DNA from 2 places in the Sinorhizobium arboris LMG 14919 genome. Region 2 is predicted to be linked to the other one. Evidence: riboswitches for the same ligand, from Rfam matches in the RefSeq annotation. Region 2 holds a riboswitch; the other holds the start of a gene.
The links. A riboswitch is a leader RNA that binds a small molecule or an ion and turns the genes downstream of it on or off. The one in region 2 is predicted to bind thiamine pyrophosphate.

Region 1: linked by a shared signal. The riboswitch ahead of thiD (bifunctional hydroxymethylpyrimidine kinase/phosphomethylpyrimidine kinase) and the one ahead of thiC (phosphomethylpyrimidine synthase ThiC) in region 2 are both predicted to bind thiamine pyrophosphate.

The regions. Positions count from the first base shown of each region.
Region 1 is NZ_ATYB01000008.1:319,944-324,251, reverse strand. It holds gene exoP (succinoglycan biosynthesis transport protein ExoP) at 1-1,290, shown strand, start outside; gene SINAR_RS0102210 (hypothetical protein) at 1,340-1,594, opposite strand; gene thiD (bifunctional hydroxymethylpyrimidine kinase/phosphomethylpyrimidine kinase) at 1,708-2,508, opposite strand; TPP riboswitch at 2,633-2,735, opposite strand; gene SINAR_RS0102200 (peroxiredoxin) at 2,949-3,608, shown strand; gene SINAR_RS0102195 (serine hydrolase domain-containing protein) at 3,726-4,308, opposite strand, start outside.
Region 2 is NZ_ATYB01000008.1:1,246,589-1,250,896, forward strand. It holds gene thiO (glycine oxidase ThiO) at 1-776, opposite strand, end outside; gene thiC (phosphomethylpyrimidine synthase ThiC) at 778-2,613, opposite strand; TPP riboswitch at 2,712-2,823, opposite strand; gene SINAR_RS0106440 (aq_1923 C-terminal domain) at 3,030-4,308, shown strand, end outside.

The DNA.
Region 1 (4,308 bases), 930 kb from region 2:
GCGCGGCAGATCTACCAGGAACTGCAGCAGCTCACTGCAAGCTACAGGAATGAATACGAGGTCGCCCAGTCGCGCGAGGAATCGCTCAGGAAGAGCATCCAGGGCATTGCCGGCAAGACCTCCGACGCGAGCGAGCAACTCGTGCAATTGAGGGAGCTCGAACAAAAGGCGGCGGCTCTGAAGACGCTCTATGAGTCGTATCTCGGCCGCTACGAACAGGCGACGCAGCAGCAATCCTTCCCGATCGCGAAGGCACGGGTCATCTCCGAGGCTGGCGTGCCGGTGTCGCCGTCGAGCCCCAAGAAAACCATGACCCTCGCTCTTTCGGCCGTGCTCGGCATGATGGTGGGCGGCGCTTACGCGGCGTTCCTCGAATTCCGCGAACGGACATTCCGTCTGGAGGGTGACGTGCGCTCGATCCTCGGCCATCGCTCGCTCGGCTACGTCCCGCTTCTTGGAACGCGCATGAAGAAGAAAGCGCAACTTGTCCATGCGCATTTCGGTTCGGTGAAGAGACCCGACGAAGCGGTGGACAGTACGATGCCGTTTCAACGCCTTTCGCGCATCGTCGTGGATGCGCCGCGGTCCACCTTCGCGGAGACATTCCGCAACGCCAAGCTTGCCTGCGACCAGATGCTGTCCGGCAGCGAGAGCCGCGTGATCGCCATAGCATCCGCCCTTCCGGATGAGGGAAAATCGATCGTTGCTGCAAACTTCGCCGCACTTCTGGCGGCAAGCGGCAAGCGGACCCTGCTCATCGATGCCGATATACGCAAGCCGGGACTGACGCAGATGATCACGCCCGCCCCCCGCACCGGTCTCGTCGAAACTCTGACCGGAGAAGCAAGCTGGCCCGCCGGTATCAAGGTAGACCAGCGCACCAAGCTCGCTATCCTTCCAGCCGGTGGCGCTTCGCATCAACGACATCAGAGCAACGAACTGCTCGCCTCCCCGGCCATGGCGAACCTCATCGAAAACGCGCGCAACGCCTTCGACTATGTCGTGGTCGATCTTGCTGCGCTCGCACCTGTCGTCGACGCCAAGGCCTTCGCGCCGCTGGCCGACGGCATCCTGTTCGTAGTCGAGTGGGGCATGACGCCTTCGCGGCTCGTACGCGATCTGCTCAACTCGGAACCGCTGATCAACTCGAAGGTGCTGGGCGTCATCCTCAACAAGACGGATATGAACGAGCTCGGCAAATACAGCGACTTCGACGGGGCGGAGAAATACCGTCACCGCTACGGCAAGTATTACATCGAGAATACGGTCACGGAAAACACCGCCGCTTGAGGCAAACGCGGCCGCGCCGCTTGTGGGCGCGGCCATTCGCTCCGTACCGTCAGGCCTTGCGGCGATCGAGACCCATGATCCAACCGGCTGCCATCAATGCAATGACCGCCGTCAGGGCCATGAGTGCCAGCGCATAGAAGAGCGAAAACTCGATCAGCGACGGCAGGATCGAAAGAGCACGCCGCGCCCTGCTTGGCGACCGCCGCCAATCCGGCAGGTCGTCACGGTTGAAAGCCTCAAGCCGGCGGATAAGAAAGTGCATATCGCGAGAACCGATTGCCAATCGCAGCCATGTTGAAAGCATGTTGCTGAAGAACAGTGGCTAGAGCGAGGCACCTGGAGCACTTCCAGAAAAAGTGTGTAACGGTTTGCCGTTGGAAGATAGGTCCTATCAAAGTCTTAGACCCTGATGCCGCCTTACTCCTCCCACCACCGATGGAAGTGATGGACGGGTCCGCGACCCTGCCCGATCTCCAGGCGATCGGCTGCGGAAATTGCGGCATGCAGATAGGACTTCGCAGCGCTCACCGCTTCAACCAGCGGCATGCCTTTCGCAAGGCCCGCGGCAATGGCTGCCGAAAGCGTGCAGCCGGTGCCGTGGTCGTTGCGCGTCTCGATCCGCGCAGCGGGTAGGCGGACAAGAGTATCTCCGTCGAAGAAGAGGTCCGTGGCCTCCGGATTCTCCAGGTGCCCGCCCTTGACCAGAACCGAGTGTGCGCCTGCCCGCAGGATCGCTTCCGCCTGGCGCGCCATTTCGGCCTCGTCCTCGGCGACCGCGCGCCCCGTCATGAGCGCGGCCTCCGCAAGATTGGGTGTAACGACGAGCGCCAGCGGCAATAGCTCTTCGATGAGCGCCGCGACGGCATCCGGGCGAAGCAGCGCATCGCCGGAAGTCGCCACCATGACCGGATCCACGACGGCCCGTTTCCCGAACCGGCGCAGTCCGTCGGCAATGGCGGCGATGGTTTCCCGACGCGAGACCATGCCGATCTTGACGGCGCTCACGTCGAGGTCGGAGAAAACCGCGTCTATCTGCGCGGACACGATTTCGGCGGAAACATCCTCGACGGCCGTCACACCCCTGGTGTTCTGGGCCGTGATTGCGGTGATGACGCTGGCGCCGTAGACGCCGAGCGCCGAAAAGCTTTTGAGGTCCGCCTGGATGCCGGCTCCGCCGCCCGAGTCCGAGCCGGCGATGGTGAGGGCAATCGCCGTCATGCGCCGCCCTCCTTCGCACGGATGATGCTTGCGTTGGGTAGTGCGGCAATGGACGTCATCGATCGATCTCCAGACGGGCTCATCACGGAGATCCAGGAAAGGCGATGAAAAGGCGAACTTGCCGCTGGCGGCCTTCTTCCGTTCCTACGCCGGCATGACCCGGATCAGGTTCAAGGGTCCGGCTCAACGCCATCTCAGCACCGTCTGGTGCTCCCCTCGGAATGCGTCATCTATGCGGCTGCGGCAGGGCGATGTCAACGCGTCCGCGAAAGACTTGTAAGACCTTTCCTTTTACGCCGGCCGGCAAAAAATATCGCGCCGATTGACAAGCTATGATGCTGTCATTCCTCCTGCCGCCGTCAATCGTTCGTTTCCTCCTCGAAAACGGCGACGATTGCGCTATTCTTAGCGAAATTTTTTGAGCTGAAAGGGAACAAGCCATGAGCCTGCGCATCAATGACACCGCCCCTGATTTCACCGCCGAGACGACACGGGGTCCGATCAATTTCCATGAATGGATCGGCGACGGCTGGGCTGTCCTCTTCTCCCATCCCAAGAATTTCACCCCGGTCTGCACGACGGAACTCGGCGCCATGGCCGGAATCGAACCGGAGTTTCGCAAGCGCGGCGTCAAAATCATCGGCATCTCCGTCGATCCGGTCGAAAGCCATACCAAATGGAAGAACGACATCAAGATCGCGACCGGCTTCGACGTCGATTATCCGCTGATCGGCGACCGCGATCTGAAGGTGGCAAAGCTTTACGACATGCTGCCGGCCGGCGCCGGAGACACGTCCGAGGGCCGCACCCCGGCGGACAACGCCACCGTGCGTTCGGTCTACGTCATCGGTCCCGACAAGAAGATCAAGCTGATCCTCACCTATCCGATGACAACCGGCCGTAACTTCAACGAGATCCTGCGCGCGATCGACTCGATCCAGCTCACTGCCAAGCATCAGGTTGCGACGCCCGCCAATTGGCAGCAGGGCGAGGACGTCATCATCACGGCGGCAGTTTCCAACGAGGACGCCATTCAGCGTTTCGGCTCTTTCGACACCGTGCTCCCGTATCTCCGGAAGACGAAACAGCCAACGGCATAGGATGCCGCGAGACCTCGGCCAGGTCCTTTGAGCGCGCTAAACAATGAGGTTTTGCGCGCCCTTATTGTATCTTCTTGATGCATCTCATTAGCAGCGGCAGAGCAGGACCATGCCGCCTCAATCCGCTTTGACGGCGGAGATGATTTCCGCCAGGACCCCATGCAAGGCGTCGCGATAGCCGTTGCGTGCCGAGGGGCCGCTTTCATCCGACGTCATAACCACAGTCAGGTTCAGGGACGGCACGATATAGAGCATCTGGCCGCCATAGCCCCATGCGTAATACACATCCTCGTCGCCGATCCGGCGCGTGAACCAGCCATACCCATAGCCGTCGCCGGTAAAGCGGGACTCCGTGCGCGGCCGCCAGGAAAGCTCGACCCAATCGGCCGGGACGACCTGCAGTCCGTCTGCGGTGCGGCCCCGGTTGCGGTAGAGTTCGCCGAAGGCAAGCAGCGATCGCGCGCTCATCGCCATCTGGTTGCCGCCGAGATAGATGCCCTGGGGATCGCGATCCCATGACCCGATTCGGAAACCCTCGACCGGACCAAGCCATTCGCGTGCTAGCGCCAGTGTCGGCTTGCCGCCCACTTTGGTCAGTATTGCCGAGAGCAGATGCGTCGAGGCGGTCGAATAGAGCATCCGGCCTCCGGGCTCGTCGTCGAAAGGCTGTGCCAGCGCGAAACGGACCCAGTTGCGGCTC
Region 2 (4,308 bases):
GCCGGATGGAGCGCATAGGCGGCGTTCAACAGCTCCATCAGTGAGCGGGTGGTGATCGGCCCGGCGTCGTCGCTCTCGATCATCGTCGCGCCGCACATGAAGAGGCCGCCGCCGCGCGGCACGATATAGAGCGGAATGCGGGGATGCAGCATGCGTACCGGGCGCGACAGCGCCACCTCGTCCGTCTGCAGATAGGCCATCTCGCCGCGAACGCCGCGAAGCCCGTCGATCGCGCCGATCCTCGAGGCTCCGGTGCAATCGACGGTAAGCGCGAAACCATGCTCGTCCGTGTCCTCGCCGGCGAACGCGGCGCCGCGTACCACCAGCCCTTGCCGGAGCGTCAAAAGTGCCCGGCGGGGGTCGAGATGTGCCTCCTGCGGAAAGAACAGTGCTCGCCGGAAACGGCCGGCGAGGGCAGGCTCCAGCGCTGCGATCTCCTCCGCTTCGACCCAGCGGTGGCCGGAGGTGCGCGAAGCGAAGCGCTTGAGTTCGGCTGCATCACGCGGCTGTGCGACCACGAGCGTGCCGTTGCGATGGACGGAACCGGCAGGGAGCGCGGCATCCCACCAGTCGGCAGCGCCGAGCCCAAGCGTCAGGACGGCTTCCTCGGCGCTTTCGCGCTCGCACCAGGGAGCGAGCATGCCGCCCGCATACCAGGAAGCGGCCCCGGCGACGCCGGCAGCATTCTCGATGATCGTAATCTCGGCGCCGCGTGCGAGAAGCTCATGGGCGGCGGTAAGGCCGGCGACGCCGGCCCCTTTGATCAGCACGCGCATTTCATTCTCCGGCGCGCGCGCCATTGCTTTCGTCGAGCGGCATGTAGAGATCGCCGCCATCGCGATATTTCGCGGCCATCGCCTCCAGGCCCTCCTTCTGCGCCTCGGCGCGGATATCGTGGGAAATCCGCATCGAACAGAATTTCGGCCCGCACATGGAGCAGAAATGCGCGACCTTGTGCGCCTCCTTGGGCAGCGTCTCGTCGTGGAAATTGCGCGCGGTTTCGGGGTCGAGCGAGAGGTTGAACTGATCCTCCCAGCGGAACTCGAAGCGGGCGCGCGACAGCGCGTCGTCGCGGGTGCGGGCGGCCGGGTGCCCCTTGGCGAGATCGGCGGCATGGGCGGCGATCTTGTAGGTGATGACACCGGTCTTGACGTCGTTGCGGTCGGGCAGGCCCAGATGTTCCTTCGGCGTGACGTAGCAGAGCATGGCGGTGCCGAACCAGCCGATCATCGCCGCGCCGATGCCTGACGTGATGTGGTCGTAGCCGGGCGCGATATCGGTGGTAAGCGGCCCGAGCGTGTAGAAGGGCGCTTCGCCGCAGACGGCGAGCTGCTTGTCCATGTTCTCCTTGATCTTGTGCATGGGCACATGGCCAGGCCCTTCGATCATCACCTGGCAATCCTTGGCCCAGGCGATCTTCGTCAGTTCGCCAAGCGTTTCCAGCTCCGCGAACTGAGCCCTGTCGTTGGCGTCGGCGATCGAGCCGGGACGCAGGCCGTCGCCGAGCGAGAAGGAGACGTCGTAAGCGCGGCAGATGTCGCAGATCTCCTCGAAATGCTCGTAGAGGAAGCTCTCGCGATGGTGATGCAGGCACCACTTCGCCATGATCGACCCGCCGCGCGAGACGATGCCGGTGACGCGATCCACGGTCAGCGGGATATAGTGAAGTCTGACGCCGGCATGGATGGTGAAATAGTCGACGCCCTGCTCCGCCTGCTCGATCAGCGTGTCGCGGAAGACCTCCCAGGACAGGTCCTCGGCGATGCCGTTCACCTTCTCCAGCGCCTGGTAGAGCGGCACGGTGCCGATCGGCACCGGCGAATTGCGGATGATCCATTCGCGGATATTGTGAATGTTGCGGCCGGTGGAAAGGTCCATGACCGTATCGGCGCCCCAGCGCGTCGCCCAGACCATCTTCTCCACCTCCTCGGCCATGGAGGAGGTGACGGCGGAATTGCCGATATTCGCATTGATCTTCACCAGGAAGTTGCGGCCGATGATCATCGGTTCGGCTTCCGGATGGTTGATGTTGGCCGGAATGATCGCCCTGCCGGCGGCCACTTCCTGGCGGACGAATTCCGGCGTGACGAAGTCGGGAACCGAGGCGCCGAAGCTTTCGCCGTCTCGGGCGAGCGCCTCCTTTGCAGGCTTCCGGCCGAGATTTTCACGAATGGCGATGAATTCCATTTCCGGAGTGACGATGCCGGCGCGGGCATAGGCGAGTTGGGTGACCGCTTTTCCCGGCCTGGCCTTGAACGGCCGATGACGAACCGGGAATTCCGGCGTCAGTCTTTCCCCAGTCGCAAAGCCGTTATCCTCGGCCTTCACCGCACGGCCGTCGTAGCTTTCGACATCGCCGCGCTTGAGAACCCAGTCGCTGCGAAGGCGCTGCAGGCCCGCGTCGATGCGGATATCGGCGTTTTCGATCGTGTAGGGGCCGGAGGAATCGTAAACCGTGACCGGCGGCTCGCCGGAGGTCGGATGCAGGGCGATTTCGCGCATCGGCACGCGGATGTCGGGATGGATCTCGCCCGGCTTGTAGACCTTGCGGGATGCGGGAAGCGGTCCTTGCGTGACCGAGGGCGCCGCGGCGATTGGTTTGACTAGATTCATCTTGAGGCTCCAAAGTTTTCGCGTTGGAGACCCAGTTCTGAAGCCGGAAGGATGAAAAGACGTTTGGCCGACGGACCGCGGGTGCACGGATTCCTGGCTGTTGCACGTCTGCACCGTCCCTACGCCAGTATGAACTGGATCAGGTTCAACGGGTCACTGCGCGCGCTAGCAGTATCTCAGCCCCTTGCCGGGACCCCCCTGGTGAATGGCGCAATTAGGAACGGATATCGGCGCGGCGTCAAGATGGTTTTTGAACGGCCGCCTCCGGCGCGGTCGGGTCTCGGACGAGGAATGTCGGGCGCGTCGATCATCTGCTCCGGATTGTCCTCCCGCGATGCTTGCAAATGCAGCGCCTTACATCTAATCACCCGTCACGAATGAGGCGCCGTCAAGCGCATAGCGAAGGGACGATTGTCGTGGGGCAGATTGAGGCAGTAACGGGAAAAAAGAGACGCAAGGGGCTTTGGGCCGCAGTTGCGGTGGTAGCAATCACGGCCGCCGGCATGGCCGGTTACAAGACCGTCGTCGAAAATCGCGTGAGCAGGATGATCGCCGAGCGCGGGGGCAAGGCGGGCAGCGTCGAAGCGGATTTCCTGGGGCGCATTCATCTGCGCGACGTGACTTTGCCGCTGAAGGAGGGGGCGGAAGTTCGTCTCGCCGCGCTTGACGGCCGGCCCAAAATCCTCTTCCTCGAGGGCCAGCTGGAAGTAGGCGGCCTTGAACTCGAGAGCGCATTCGGCACAGTCTCCGTTCCCCGCGCGGTCGTCGAAGACGCGGATTTGGGCCCGAACACCTTGACGGAGATGTTCGGCGGGAGGAGCGGACTGTCCCTCTCGGAGCGGGTAGAACTCTTCGCGGCAAAACGCATTTCCGCCCCTGAAATCGTCTTCGCCCAGACCTTTGCCGGCACCGAGCAGAAGCTGGTCTACAGGGACGTGGTTTCCGAAGACATCGGCGGCGGGCGTATCGCCCGCTATTCGGCGAGCGGCGCCAGCTTCGAATTCGGTGCGGACGCTTCCGGCGGTGAGGATGCCAAGGCGAAGCGGCTGACGGGCTCCATGGGAAACGTCACGGCACAGGACATCGACGCCGCCTATCTGGCCCGACTCTATACCGAAAGGGCCGGCCCTGAGGACAAGGAGGCAAAGCCCGCCTATGGACCGATCTCCGTCAAAAACATCGCCTTCTCGGATGGTGAGGCGAGCTTCGGCTATGACGAGCTTCGCAGCGGCGGCTTCAGCATGCGGATGCCGGCCGAGCCGCTGCTCGACATCCTGAAAGAGCTGAAATCGGTCTCGGCGCCCGATCAATTGCCGCCGGCGGAACAACAAGCCTACTTCAATCGGGTTTTGTCGATTGCCGATATGACGGAGAAGGCCGACATGGAAATGCTCGGCCTGACGATCGACGCGCCGATGAGGGGCGGTGATCAAGGCGAGAGGATCAAGCTTGCGATAGATCGCCTCGCCCTTGAGGTCGATGGCCGGAAGCTTGACGCCACGCTGAACGGCCTCTCGATGGGAGAGGGCGCGGACTACGTCAAGGTCTCCGAAGCGAGCATTTCGGGGTTTTCCTGGAATTCGACCCTGGACGGTCTGCAGAGAATGGTCGCGTTGGACGAGAAGCAGCGCGAGAGCTTTCCCTTCACGACACTGCTGCCGGAATTCGGTACGGTCCGGCTGGCGGGTCTGGATG